2 regions of the Psychrobacillus sp. FSL H8-0487 genome follow, and region 2 is predicted to be linked to the other one. Evidence: riboswitches for the same ligand, from Rfam matches in the RefSeq annotation. Region 2 holds a riboswitch; the other holds the start of a gene.
The links. Region 2 has a riboswitch for thiamine pyrophosphate ahead of thiT (energy-coupled thiamine transporter ThiT). Riboswitches for the same ligand answer to the same signal wherever they lie in the genome.

Region 1: linked by a shared signal. The riboswitch ahead of MHI47_RS01125 (YkoF family thiamine/hydroxymethylpyrimidine-binding protein) and the one ahead of thiT (energy-coupled thiamine transporter ThiT) in region 2 are both predicted to bind thiamine pyrophosphate.

Annotation. Positions count from the first base shown of each region.
Region 1 covers NZ_JBBOZA010000001.1:210,378-218,118, forward strand. The annotation lists gene MHI47_RS01095 (pyridoxamine 5'-phosphate oxidase family protein) at 5-493, opposite strand; gene MHI47_RS01100 (VOC family protein) at 650-1,021, opposite strand; gene MHI47_RS01105 (DUF1697 domain-containing protein) at 1,108-1,611, opposite strand; gene MHI47_RS01110 (energy-coupling factor transporter transmembrane component T family protein) at 1,654-2,388, opposite strand; gene MHI47_RS01115 (ABC transporter ATP-binding protein) at 2,390-3,766, opposite strand; gene MHI47_RS01120 (ECF transporter S component) at 3,753-4,334, opposite strand; gene MHI47_RS01125 (YkoF family thiamine/hydroxymethylpyrimidine-binding protein) at 4,336-4,917, opposite strand; TPP riboswitch at 4,998-5,104, opposite strand; gene MHI47_RS01130 (2-hydroxyacid dehydrogenase) at 5,369-6,328, shown strand; gene MHI47_RS01135 (LysR family transcriptional regulator) at 6,474-7,364, shown strand; gene MHI47_RS01140 (ABC transporter substrate-binding protein) at 7,613-7,741, shown strand, end outside.
Region 2 covers NZ_JBBOZA010000001.1:3,019,282-3,027,022, forward strand. The annotation lists gene MHI47_RS15485 (M3 family oligoendopeptidase) at 1-487, opposite strand, end outside; gene MHI47_RS15490 (tryptophan-rich sensory protein) at 645-1,373, shown strand; gene map (type I methionyl aminopeptidase) at 1,678-2,427, opposite strand; gene thiT (energy-coupled thiamine transporter ThiT) at 2,475-3,056, opposite strand; TPP riboswitch at 3,122-3,213, opposite strand; gene MHI47_RS15505 (M20 family metallopeptidase) at 3,318-4,403, shown strand; gene MHI47_RS15510 (DUF4870 domain-containing protein) at 4,435-4,767, shown strand; gene MHI47_RS15515 (SGNH/GDSL hydrolase family protein) at 5,081-5,941, opposite strand; gene MHI47_RS15520 (aminopeptidase) at 5,963-7,192, opposite strand; gene MHI47_RS15525 (DEAD/DEAH box helicase) at 7,195-7,741, opposite strand, start outside.

The DNA of each region.
Region 1 (7,741 bases), 2.8 Mb from region 2:
AATTTTAAAGTTTTAAAGTTTCATTTGTACTCTTACCAGGTTCAACAGGCTCTTCTTTGCCTACTACTTTTTTCATGAAATTATATGCAGACTTGATCATTGATCCTGTCTCCCAATATTCGGCTGTTTCAGATTTTACTTTAATCAGTATCAGTCGAGGGTCCGTATAATCCATATCAAACATCACTTCATAGGCTTTATTCCAAAACTCTTTTTTCTTATTAAGGTCATCGACAATTTCAGCTGTTCCACTAATCGACGCATATGATTTTTCCGAAATGATAACGTTGACGTCATCATTTGTTTTGATTTCTTCATATTTATCGGTATCCGTACGTGTTAAAAACCATAAATCACCGTCAAATTCTACCTCTTGTAATTGCATCGGACGTGCTACTAAGCGGTTTTCCGGACTGTGTGTTACAAGCATCGCGACCTTGGCACTTTTGATAATTGATTTTAGTGCATCTAAAGTTTCTGGTGTATTTGTCATGAGAAATTCCTCCTTAATAATATATAGATAAAATCCCCTTATTTCGCAACAATAAACTTATTCGGAGCTTTTTTATAAAGATCTTTATTTGACTTTATAAATGAATTACAAATAGCCCATATTTCATTAAGAAATATGGGCTATTATTATATTAAATCAGGAAATCCACTCTAATATTTCGATGCGATTGCCAAATGGATCGTGTATATATATCCGATTGGCTCCGGGTAAGTCGACATCGACTATAAAATTCACATCACATTCAGCTAAATGTCCCTTTAAAGCATCTAAATTTTCTACTTGAAAAGCAGGGTGGGCTTTTTTAGCTGGAGCAAATGGCTCTTCAATACCGATATGGATTTGATAAGAGCTGAAAGCAAACCAAACGCCACCTCGTTTTTTTAGAAGTGCTGGTTTTTCTACTTCCGTAAAACCTAAAATTTCCCCGTAAAATTTTCTTGCGATAGATTCAGAACCCTTTGGAGCTGCTAATTGAACGTGATCGATTGATTGAAATACAAATGACATCGTTAATCCCTCCTCATACTTTCATTGTATGGGAAAGATAGTTATAAGAATAATTTATAAAATTCATCATTATACATAAATAATACTTATGACATTTTTGCAATTATTTTGTTAACCGTATTTTTATTGCGAGCTGTGGAGGGAATCCCGAGTTTACGTTCAAAATAAGCATTCGTAAACTTTGTTTGATGATAGGTTTTAGAAAGACTAATAATCACGTTTCGGTTTTTCCAAACAACAAATTCATCATCTATTAAACCTACAAGCATTTCTTGTTGCTCCTTCGAAATTTCCTGTGTTAAAAACATTACATACACTTGGTCTTTGTAAAAGATAGGATGCTGCTGAATCTCTTCCAACTCTTCTTTTGAACGGATTGTTACAGGTATTTCAAATCCATAAGATTCTAGAAGAACAACCTCTAAAGAGGGGCCATCAATAACAGACTGTTCCACTATTACGTTTCCAGTCTGAATATAGGTTTGTACATTTTCATAACTCATCTCTTCAAAAAGAGATTTTAAGGATTTCATATCTACTTTATTTTTAGCACCGAGATTGATCCCTCGTAGCAATATTACTGATGGCATCCAACAACACTCCCAACTGTTTTAAGAAATTCTACTTCTATTTTAACCAAGCCAGAAGGAGTTCGTACAGCTTAAAACTAATACAAATAAAAATAGTACTCCTAAAAAAGCATCTACTTTATCTACTAAGATCTCATGAAAGAAACCACCTCTCCGTTCTCCTGTAAAGCCCCTTGCTTCCATGGCAAATGCTGATCGCTCGGCTTTACGGACAGCACCCGCAAGCAAGGGGATAAGGACTAGGCGAGTATCCAACAAACGCTGTAAGACATTTTTTTTCTGAACAATTCCTCTCAACCGTTGTGCCTGCTGAATTTGTATAAATTCGTCTTTTATAACAGGTAAAAACTGAAAGCCTACTAAAATGCCATAAGCTATTTTAGGGGATAGTTTTAATTGTTGCATTAAACTTAATATGAACGTAACGGGATTAGTTGTTAAAGCAAACAATAGAGACAAACTTGAAAAAGCTAAAACACGGAAGCTCAAAGAAAGTGCATGGTGTAGCTGGAGTTCTGTCACATGAACAGACCCGATTGACCAAATGATAGGACCGACCGTTTCCTTAGCAAATACAAGTGTCGTCCAAAAATAACCAAAAGACATTATAAAAAATGGAATCATAAAGAATAGCCACTTCTTCCAATCAGTTTGACTGAACAATATTTGCATTAAAAGTACACCAGCCCAAAATAGAAGGGGGGGCACTGGATCAAAGAAAAAAGCCATCGTGAACATGCACACAGTGATTAAAACAAACTTCACGGAAGGATTCATTCTATGCAAAAGACTTCTCACATTGCATCAGTCCTTTCGGTGGGAGTAAATGATGCTCCAGTAATAACTTTTCGTTCTCCCAAACGGCTAACGCAGGAAACTTCCCAGTTAAACTACCATCCTCCATCAATATAATAGAATCTGCTAGACAATAGGCGAACTCCATATCGTGCGTAACGATTAAAAATGTAGTGCCATCATGAGCACGCTCATCTATTAGTTGATATAGCTCTGATAATGCGGCAGCATCCTGACCTGAGGTAGGTTCATCCATTAAAATTACTTCTCTCCCATCACAAAGCATTGCGGCAATGGCTACCCTTCGTTTTTGACCATGACTAATAGAAAAAGGATGTGAAGCAGCAATGTCCATTAGTTTTAATCGCTGCAACATGTTATCCACACCATATCCACCGCCAAATGCCACTTCATCTTGAACAGTCTTAGTAAGAAACAAAAACTCAGGTGATTGCGGAACATAGCCTAAAAACGTCGGTTCTACTAATCCATTTCTAGGAATCAAATGACATAAGGCCTTTAATAAAGTTGATTTACCACTACCGTTAGGTCCAGCAAGAATGGTAATTTCTCCGCGCTGTAAAGAAAATGAGGCGGGCTTCAAAAAAGTTTTTGTCTCTATTTCTGTTGCTTGAATGGAAATCTCTGGTTTTATAGAAGTCATTCTTTTAGGAAGTATGGATGGTTCATCGCTTTCGCTCAAAGGAATGATCCTGTCAAAAAAATCTCCCCATAAGTCCAAGCGATGTTCAATTGCAACAATTGTCATTTGCCGATTTTGCTGTAGCTGATCCAACCATTCTATATATCGTTTAGCGGTATAAGGGTCCAAATGAGCGATTGGTTCGTCTAACAGCAAAATCTCAGGCTCCATAATAAGTGCACATGCAGTAGCGATTTGTTGCTTCTGCCCACCTGAAAGCTGTTGAATAATAGAATATCGAAAGTCAGTTAAATTTGTGAGAGCAAGTACCTCTTTTATTCGATTCTCCATCTCTTCACGTTTCACCTGCAAATTTTCTAGCGTAAAAGCAAGCTCCTCTTCCACTGTTTGCATACAAAATTGCGCATCTGGATCCTGAAAAACGGTAGCAATTCGATGATTTATTTCCCCGGCAATGAATGTCCGACTATCCTTCCCAAATAGCTCAATATTGCCCGTTAAAATACCATCGCAATTATCGGGATATAATCGATTGCACAAGTAAAGTAGTGTCGTTTTTCCACAGCCGCTAGGACCAGTTAACACAACCCTGGAACCTTTTTGTACTGCAAATGAAAAGTCATTCAAAGTCCAATTTTCCTCATCTGGATATCGAAAGCTGACCTTCTCAAACGAAATGACGTCATGCACGAGCATCACCTTTTTTCGGTCGTGAAATAGCGTATCCTCGAAGAGAGCCTGTTGCTAGTAAGCCATCGGCAACCGCTTTACCTCCAACACCAGCAAGGAGAGCTCCACTCAATATGCGAATGCCAAGCATCAGTGCAACATAACCAGTACTGAATACCGTAAAGCCACCTAACAAATACCCGTAGGCAAAACTAAATACCGAAGATCCCACACCCGCTAGGATTAGAATCCAAATATCAAAGCGTTTGTATCTAGTTGCAGCAAATACTGCTTCTGCCCCTAAGCCTTGAATAACACCTGATAGAATTAGTCGGGGTCCAACGGCATTTCCTAACAACACCTCAATGGCAGCGGCGATTGTTTCTGAAATAACTGCAGCACCTGGCTTTCGAATAATATACATACTAATAATAGACACGATAAACCAAATGCCAAAAATCCATTCATATGCAATCGGACCTATAAATCCAGCCCAAATATTACCGATATGCAAGAACAATAAATAGACAATGCCAAATACAACGGCAAGTAAAGACATTAACACGATTTCTTTTAGCTTCCATGATTTCAGCATGTTAACGACCTCCATGAGAGGGGCTGTTAATACTCATAGAAACGGTCATAACCAAATGCTTATGCTCATCTGAGCGGGCATTCGTGAATGCTTCTTCATAAAATGCAAACACATCATGAATATCTCCATGAATACCACTCGCATAATGTATGGAATCATTAAACACACCTTGTGCTTTAGCACGATCCACTTCACGGTAAATAATGTCCATATAACTCGGGTTATTCATCGGGTATAGAGCAAATTGAGAAGATACATATTGTTTTGTTATATCTGTGTTGGCAATTATATCGCCTTTGTCTAGATAGACATCTCCTGCAGAATCACCGGGGCAACCAGCGGAAAAAGTACCGGACAGTGCAATATGTTCTCCTGTTTTAGCAGCATGCAATGTAATTGCTTTTGCCACATTAAATACATGTACTTGTTTGCCACGAATAACCGTCGACACATCATCTGTGTACATCCACACATTCGTCGTATCCGTCTCCTTCAAAGCACCTTTAATCACTTTGATAAAATCATTTGTCATCGGATGTAACGAAAAACGAAATCCGATAATTGGGCTCAATCCACATTCCATTTAAAAAACCTCCCTGTATTTTTTCATAAAAAAAGACCACATCCGTGAAGATGCAGCCACTTATCCAATACAAAAATATTAGGGAAGTCACCGCACTTCCTCACGCAGGTATTATCCTGATCGAGTTTTAAGGGATCGGAGCAAAATGCTCGCATCTCAGCCAAAGTGGGCACCCCTAGTGCGCAAAACGGTATGTAGTTTTTTAATATGCCCAAAGTATAACGTAGCTATTTGAAGTTGTAAATATGTTTGCAAAATTTCGTACTTTCGTCCATGCTTTATCTATCCCGATTGTTTGAGGGCTGGGTGAATCATAATGGATATTTGGAGAAACACCGGAATGTTGAGAATAATCACCCGAATGTAAAAGAGAATCACCGCAATAGAACAAAGAATCACCCGAAAGCACCAGAGAAACACAAGAATACATAACTCGAGGGAGGATAAAGTTTTGAAGAAAATATACATAACTCGTAAACTACCCGAAGAAATCATTGAGCCTTTAAGAAAAAAGTTTGATGTACAAATGTGGCATAGCGAAACTATTGGAATGACAAATGAAGAAATAATAACAAATGCTAAAGACGCGTACGCTCTATGGACGATGTTATCCGATAATATCGATCGTACACTAATTGAAGGCCTTCCAAATTTAAAAGTAATTAGTAATTTTGCAGTTGGCTATAACAATATAGACATAGAGGCGGCAAAAGACCGTAGTATTGTCGTAACAAATACTCCGGGAGTATTAACAGAGACAACGGCAGACTTAGCATTTGCTTTACTATTAGCAACTGCTCGAAGAATAACAGAAGTAGAACAAGAAATTCGTTCGGGTAACTGGGATTCCTGGTCACCAATGCAATATACAGGAATGGACATTTTCGGTGCAACGCTCGGTATTGTAGGAATGGGACGTATAGGGGAAGCGGTTGCTAGACGTGCGAAAGGCTTTGATATGAATGTGTTATATCATAATCGCTCTAGAAAACTAGATGCAGAAGAAACGTACGGCTTTACTTACGCGGAATTAGACGAATTACTTAAGCAATCTGATTTTGTCATTCTATTAACTCCACTTACACCTGAAACAAAGGGACTTATAGGGGAACGTGAACTTAATATGATGAAAGAAACTGCAGCAATTATTAATGTCGCACGAGGTGGCATAGTAGATGAACAAGCTCTTTATGAAGCACTGGCGTCGAAAAAGATATGGGCTGCAGGACTAGATGTATTTGAGCAAGAGCCTGTACCGGTGGATCATCCTCTACTAACTTTACCTAATGTAACGGTGTCTCCCCATATCGGTAGTGCCAGTATCCGCACTCGCCAAGCGATGATGCAAATGAATGCAAAAGATATAGAAGCAGTTTTAGAAAATAGAGAACCTCAAAATAGAATTCTCTAATACTTAAGTAGTGGTCCTCATATGCAGGGCCACTCTTTTTGTTTACTTGAAATGATGATCGACATCAGTAAGTGCAAATGATAAACTATAATGAAAACGATTATCATTATCAGTAGTGATATTCATATAAAAGGGAGTCAGTTGCATGCTAGATAAAATGCAAATGTTTATCGTTCTAGCTGAATGTCGTTCATTTACAGAGACGGCTCGTAGAATGTTTTGTTCTCAACCAACAATTAGTCATCAAATTCAACAGCTAGAAGAAAAATATAAGACCATATTAATTCAACGTAAAAATAGACAAATTGAATTAACAGAGCAAGGGGAAGTTTTTTTACAATATGCTAGGAAAATATTATTACTAGATAAGCAAATGGAACAAGAATTGCACCAAGTAAATTCTCCACTTTCCGTACACATAAGTCATTACATAGCTGAAAAATATTTTGCGACTATTTTACCTCTCCATATAGATGAATTTGAACAGCAATCATTCTCCATTAAAAGCAATTGTTATGAAAGCCTTAAGGAAAAGTTACTTCTTGAGAAAACAAATTTTGCAATTATGCCAATCTATGAGAATGACTCAGAATTTCAACAAGCATATAAAGTGGACTTATTATTTGAAGAGGAATTATTTTTAATAATGCATTGCAGTCATCCGCTGGCAGGAAGAAAAGTGATTTACGCACGAGATTTAAAAAACCAAACTCTCTTACTACCAGAAAACTTGTATTTGCAACAACTAATCAAAGATAAAATCGATCAAAAGAATGCACAAGTCCAATATATGCAGATGACGAATTTTGAAATTATAAAACAAGCTGTCTTGTCTGGTATGGGTATTTCTTTTTTGCCCTTAAAAATAATAGAGCCTCTTTTAGGTCAGAACAAGATTATGGCGAAGTCGATTCATGGACTTTGTATTAAACGTCAAAATGCAATTGTATCTAATCCACAAAAAATGCTAACCCAAAGAGAGTTAAATTTCTGCAAATACGTCAAAAATCAATTTATACATATGGAAAGCCTTTGAGTGCCAATAGAATGAACTAACCCAAGCTTCTTATAGCTTGGGTTTTTCTATATTTTCAAATCTAGTTTGCAACTATTAATAAAATGAATAATACTATTTATTTATTTTATTGATAGCGCTTACTTCCATGGAGCTAGGTGAAAAGTCGATATGTGAATTATAAATGATATTGAGAATCATTATCGTTGGTGTTAAAGTACGAAGGCAGGAATAAAAAATCAATTATTTAATAAAAAGGAGAAAGCATAGTGTATAAAGGGATTAAAAAATTATGGGGCTTACCGCTTATACTATTAGTGTTTTTAGTAGCAGGTTGTTCATCGAATGAAGCTAAAGGACAAGCTGATGAAACAAATTTAGAAGGTGAAGGAGCAGTA
Region 2 (7,741 bases):
GTTTAGTAATTATGTCTTCCTCTTTTTCAGAAAGCATTCTTTTTGCTTCTTCTCTCCATTCATTCAACACAAATGCAAATGAAGAAAGCTCAGGTGTTTGAAGTAGGCCTTCCCATACAGATTCCTCTGTTTTACTTAACACTTGTTGAATTGTGAGCATTTGAGAAGAGAATCTAGCATAAAGTGACCCTATCTCCCCTTCTAATAATGCTGCCTGCTTATCAGTTGTATCCTGTGCCATAAAGCAACCTATTACTGCTCCAGCTTCAGATAAATTTGTTGCGATATCTTTTAATTGTTCTATTGTTTGCTCAATAACGGAGACATCTGCTATAGATGTCGGTGAGTTAAAGTCTTGGAGTTTTGCGTCAAAACTGCTTAGCTTTCCTTTTACTTCATCCAAATGGCTTCTTAAAGATGGAGAGCTACTACCCCCTTCAAAAAAGCGATCAAGATCCCATACAACCGGATAAGTTTGTTCAATCATCTAAATATTCCTCCTATATTGACAATTATATTAGATTTCTAGTATATCATGTTTTCCTCATACAGATTGTCCCAATTTCGTCACATAACATTCATAATTCTAATTTGTTGTTGGTATATATCAAAGGTATACTTATTAAATAGAAGGAGGCAGCTGAATGTTTAAAATAATCCTTTTAATATTATTTTTTATATCTACTGTAATCGTTAAATTACTATCTATTCTACTTCCCATAAATGGTCAAACCAGTGGCGAGATTTTCAATAGACTTCCCGTCTTTTTTACTCCAGCAAATTATGTGTTTTACATATGGATTGTTATTTTCATCTCATTAGCTTGGTGGATTTGGAATATGATGAAAGATTACAAGTCTTCTCATCCTATCCCTTCTAGACGCATTCTATTATACGGGGCATCATCTGTGTTATATATTTTGTATATATTCAGTTGGCATTACGAACTGTTTGGTTATGCTTTTGGTATTCTCACTGTCTTACTAAGTTGCTTGTTTAAATTATATTTAACCTATCCTTTAGATGATATAAATCGAAAAAATCGATTACCAATTTCCTTCCTTTTAGGATGGACATTTATCAGTTTCTTCATAAATCTATCTTATCTCCTCACGTTTTATGAATTCGGTGGATTTGGTATGACAAAATCACTTTGGGGTGTTATCTTCTTAACCATTGCGACAGCGATAGCTCTTCACTTCCGCTATCATTATTTTGATCGTCTTATGTCAGTTGTGTTTATCTGGACTTTCGTCGGGGTAGCAATCCAACACAACTTTAGTCAACTGCTCCTGACCTCAGCTTCTCTTTTCCTAAGCTGTGTCTTGGTCGTTGGGATAATTTTCCTTAAGAAAGGTTCCAGAACCCCTTAAGGTTTGGACAGACATTTTACAATATTATTACCGAGTAGAGGCTGTTTGTGGTAGTTGTCACAAACAGCCTCTCTTTTTTCGTTAAACATATTTATCTGTCTGTCTCCAACAACTTTAAGAAATAGTTAATGTATTTTTAAATAACTAGATATAAATGTTTTCTAAGCGAGGAGGCTGAGGCAACGCCCACGGAAACCGTCCATCAGCCGAAATTTACTATGAGCACTTACTTCGTAGTAGGATAATTCATATTCTTAATTTAAAAAACGCCTTCAAAAGAGTAAACTCTTGAAGGCGTTTTGTTTTAATCTAATTTAGTTAATAAAATTGGTGCACCTTTTGTGACAACAATTGTATGCTCAATCTGTGCTACTAAGGATTTATCAGGAGTGATAAATGTCCAACCATCACCTGATTCCACAATATGCTCTGCCTTCGCAGAAATAAATGGCTCAACTGCTAAAACCATTCCTTCTTTTAATATTGTTGGATCCCATGCATCATAATAATTCAATACATGTTGAGGAGCTTCATGAAGTGATTTCCCAATACCATGTCCAGTTAGGTTCATAATAACATGCAAGCCATTATCTTTGGCTTCTCTAGCTACTGCTTTACCAATTTGGTTCAATCTTGAACCTGCTTTAACTTTTAGCATTGCACGCTCAAATGCACTCTCAGCTACAGCACACAACTTCTCTTTCTCTTCATATCCTTCGCCTACGACAAAAGAAATTCCTGTGTCTGCAAAATAACCATCAAGCGATCCTGAAACGTCTATATTCACGATATCACCATCTTTTATAACACGAGCGCCTGGCATACCATGAGCTACTTCCTCATTAACACTAATACAAGTATATCCCGGAAAATCGTATTCTCCCATTGGTCCAGAAATCGCGCCATGCTCTTTAAATAGCTTTCCGCCGATTTCATCTAACTCTTTCGTAGTCACACCAGGTTTAGTAGCAGCCTTCATTACATCTCGAATTTCTGCAACAATACGCCCTATTTTTTTTAATGCTACTAACTCTTCGTCAGTTTGTACAATCATCTTAACAAGATCCCTTCTTCACTAAATGTATTCTAATCATACCATATTTAGTGAAGATTCGGCAGTGTGAGGCGTGGAGCTTTAACAAATAATATCGAACAAATGAAAGCTGCTACTAAAAATACAGGAATCATATAAGTAGAATTATAGATCAACGAATACAAAATAACATTTTGCTCACCAGCAAATTCACCAAAGAATAGAATACCTGAAGTTACATGTGCTAAATAACGAAGAAAAGCTGCGATGAACGTTCCCAAGACAACTGCTCTAACCATTTTCATTTTATCCTTTTGTTCAAATGCATGTAAAAACGCAGGTCTCAGAAAACCAGCAAAACCAGCTACCATAAATGCGATGAAATAATCTATTGCTACTTGTGCTATCACTATTTCAAATGATAAGGGAGCTGCGTAAAAACGGCCTGTAACGACTTGTAATACACCTATTAAAAATCCAGTAGTTAAACCTGCTACAATACCACGACGAAAAGCCATTAAAATAACAGGTACTAAAACGAATGTAACTGATCCACCTTGCGGCATTCCAAAGCCGATCATATCTAAAACATATCCTAAAGCTGCAAAAATAGCGATTTCCATTAATATTAATACTCGATTATTCTTCATGACAATCCCCTTTTTTTGACCACAAAAAAAACGACCCCCGGGATAGACCCAGACATCGCGCGATTGTCAGTTTCCATCCACATCCCTACGCAAGTATTAACTTACAGGTTCGAAGGGTACTATCTCAGCCGTATCAACGGCGCCCCTTGTGGTTTGAATTATTTAGTTCGAGTTCATTGTAGCTGAATAGATAAAGTATTGCAACCTTCTTTTGTTCTTTTGTTATACTTGTAAAAACTATATGCGTAAGGGGATGTTTACATGATTACATTATTAAAAGATTTAATACGTATCAAAAGTGACACATTGGAAGGCGCAAATAATGCTTTGTTATTTTGTGAGAATTGGCTAGAGGAACGAGGTATTACTACTACGATCTTAAAGCATGAGGAAAAACTGATGCTTATGGCAGTAATAGGAGACGGTGATAAATGTATGATTTGGAATGGTCACGTAGATGTTGTTCCAGGAGAAACTTCACAATTTCAGCCTTATATTGAGGGAGATTATTTATATGGTCGTGGAACAGCTGATATGAAAGCGGGAGTTGCAGCGATGATGCAAGCCTTTTATGAGCTATCTAAACAACCTGAAAATCTTGCTCAAAAAATCCAACTACATATCGTAACCGATGAGGAAACAGACGGAGAGACATCCAAATTTTTGGTCGATCAAGGATATATCGGTGACTTTGTTATATGTGGAGAACCTACCTATCTACAAATTGGCTTACAGGCAAAAGGAATTATCCAGTTTGATGTAATACTTAAGGGCAAATCTAGTCATGGTAGTCGTCCTTGGGAAGGAATAAATGCAATTGAACAAGCGTTTCTTTTTGACCAACAGCTTCGCAAACTTTCTTTTTTAACAGCAAGCAATGAGTTCTATGATTATCCTTCCTTAAACTTGGCAAAAATACAAGCAGGAGAACGATATAACGTAGTGCCCGATGAGTGCATAGTAAGTTATGATCTTCGTTACGTACCTGGACAAGATATGCATAGTATTCTTTTAGATCTCCAAACGTTGACAGAAGAATTTCCCAATAGTGAAATACAAGTGCACACTACCGCTCCTGCAGTAACAACTGAAGCTATTAACCCATATATCGAACGTATTGCTCAGGTCACTTCACAGTTTATAGGAAAACCTGCTGTGTTATTTGGGCAGCATGGAGCAGCTGATGCTCGCTTTTATGCAGAAACTGGAGCAGGCGCTATTGAGTTTGGACCAAGTGGTGGGGATTGGCATGGTGAAAAAGAATATGTATCTATTTCCTCTACGGAAACTTATAAAAACATCTTAGTCTCCTTAGGTAAAAGTGAGAAAAATATCATAATTTCGTAGGATATATTAGAAAGAATAGAGGTGATATAAACTGGATAATCCAAGAATTTTATCAGCACTTTCCTATTTTAGTGTTTTGTTTGCTCCCTTTTTATTGCCCATCATCGTTTATTTTGTCTCACAGGATCCTGAGGTTAAATATCATGCAAAAAAATCCTTAATCTCTCATATCATACCTGTTGTTTTATTAGTAATTTTGTTCATTAGTATCTTTTCAAGTTTTATGCCTTTTACAACTGGATATAATGAACAGCCTACCCTTTGGATGGCAGTGGGACCTTTAATACTAATCGGTATATATATGCTTGTGTATGTTATAGTAATGGTTTGGAATATTGTTCAAGGCATTAAAGTATTAAGATAACGTTTATTTATAGGCTCTTAAGGGTACATAATTATTAATAACGAAAGCCAAGGAGCGATTATGATGAAAGTAAAAAACTTAGTTAAAACAGCAATTAAATTTGCACCAATTGTTTATCCCATTATCCGCAAAGTGTTAAAATCTAAAAAAACTACTCGCTAAAAAACTGTCCTCCTAAATAAGGGGACAGTTTTTTTAGTATAGGAGGTGCTTTTGCGCAGCATTCATCAGTAAACTTGCAACTTCTACCCCTATTTAAGCAACTTCCCCCAAGCGTCAATACAGCTAAGCATTTGGAAAGGTAAGCAACATGCTATATTAGTGGCTTCAATTCTGTTAATGAGTAGTAGTTGTCCATTCCCTCTGCCTTAGCTACAGGAGATTTTCCTTCTTCTTTACTAGCATTCAGAATTTGTTCAAACGATAGTGGATTCGGTGCTGGCAACTCACTTTGGGTCACAAATATTCCCTTGTTGTACTGTGAAAAAAATGCATTTGCCATAATACGATAACCTTCCATCGTTGGATGGACATCTGCAGGATTTGGTAATAATGTCGTTGCATTAACTCCAAATGACTCTTCTACTGACACATAAGTTGCTCCATTTGCCTCTGATTGTTTTTTTAATATAAGCTGCAAACGGTCTAACTCTTTTTTAATACCACTCTTTTGCGACTCTCTGACATGAGGATAAGCAAAATAATAACCCATGACATAAATTTTTGCTTTTGGTGTTAGTACTTGCACTTCTTTAATAATCTGCTCTATATTTTTTCGCGCATTATTTAAAGCAAAATCAGCTGAAATTTGTTGATATGCTACAGAACCACTCGTTGAATTCACTTGTACCATTTGTAGCAAATCATTTGCTCCTGCGGATATCGTAACTAACGTAGCCTTCTTCAGCAACTCTTTCGCTTCATCTGTCTGAATACTCTCAAGAACATCTGCTGTTGTATATCCTGGAAATGCTAATGCTTTTGAATAGAAAGCCAGCTGTCCTGTTGTAGTTAGTTTCTGTGCGATTAAGTCTGTATAACCAGTATCGATGGCACGATTTGGTGTTTGACCGGCTGCCAAAGAATCGCCAAGTGCTATATAGACTTCAGTTCCCTTTGCATCTACTGTGATAGAGCCAAATGAGATAAACAGAATGATTAAAGTACCAAGCATTTTTTTCAAACTACTCACTCCTTAAAAAGCCCATGCTCCTTTTTTGAATATAGGCTCCATTGATCCATCTGCTAATTCTCCCATAATATCCATGTCGCCACTACCAATCATAAAGTCTTCATGCACAATGGAGGTGTTAATACCCATAGCTTCTAATTCACTATGAGTTAAGCCACGAGCACCTTCCACACAGGTAGGGTATGCTTCTCCAATTGCAAAATGGTTGGAGGCATTTTCATCAAATAAGGTGTTAAAGAATAATACATTCGAAGCCGAAATAGGTGATTCATGTGGCACTAAAGCAATCTCTCCTAAATACTTTGCTCCCTCATCTGTTCCAATTAACTCTTGCAATAGTTTCTCACCAGTTGCAGCTTTAATAGAAGTAATCTTCCCATTTTCAAAAGTCAAAGTAAAATCATCTATTACATTTCCTTGATAAACAAATGGCTTTGTATTTTTCACATAGCCATTTACACCTGTTTTAAGTGGTGCAGTATATACTTCTTCTGTTGGCATATTTGCTATAAATGGTGTGTTTTGACCATTTTTACTAGCTCCGGACATCCAAATATGTTCTTTTGGAAGTTCCACTTGAATATCTGTTCCTTCTGCTTTATAGTGTAGCTTTTTGAAATGCTTATTATTTAGTAGTGCCGCTCTACTTTCCAAGTTATCAATATGTTCTTTCCACTGTTGAACTGCTGTGCCTTCACCGATGCGCACAACTTGGAATATTAACTCCCAAAGGGCTTGCATTTGTTCTTCAGGCTTCAGATCAGGGAAAACTTTGGCAGCCCATTTCTCTGAAGGCATTGCAACGATGGACCATGTAATTACATCATTCATCACAGCTTTTCGATAATTTTCTAACGCTTTCCCACTTGCCTTTTGAAAGCTTGAAATACGGTCAATCGAAACACCTTCTAGTAGATCTGGGTTATCCGCGTCAATCCATAATAATGCGCCTTTATTTTCGATTAACTCGTCGCGCTGCATAGCAGCCCACTTAGGAAATTCATGGAACGCTTCATCTGGAGCAAAATCATAAAATGCGCGTGCATTTACTTCATCTGTATAGTTGACATCTACTCTTTTTGCGCCAGCTTCATAAGCTTTTTTCACTATTAATCGTGTAAATTCAATTGTATCTGTCGTCGTATTTATAAGAAGTGGTTGGTTCGGCTGTATATTCAGGCCAACCTTCACTACTAATTCTGCATACTCTTCAAGCTTTTGTTGAAAATCCATCTTTATTTCCCCTTTTGACTAATAGTTTTAGATGTCCCCTCGATTAACTCTCCGCGATACCATACTTTTTGAATTGGCTTTTTAGGAAGCTCTTTTGTCCACTTTTTAAAAGTCTTTTCATCGGAATAAGTTAATAATGTCATTACCTCTCCATCAGCACCCGCACGACCTGTGCGTCCTGAACGATGTAAGTATTGTTCCACTGAATGTGGTACATCTACATGGATTACATGAGTAAGTCCAGATATATCTAATCCTCTTGCTGCCACATCTGTAGCAATTAGTAAACTTACTTTACCGCTTTTAAAATCATCTAATGCTTTCTTCCGTTCATCCTTTTTCATTTCAGAATGTAGGGATACAATCGGCGCATCTCTATAAGAAAGTTTTGCATCCTTCATTAATAGCTGATCTAAACTATTTACAAATGCAAGGCCTCGCATACCTTTCAAGTAAGATATTCTACGCAGTAATTCAGTTTTATCACGAGGTTCTGTCTTCACGAAACTATGGATAACTTCCCCTTGCGAAGGAATATCTTCTGCTGCT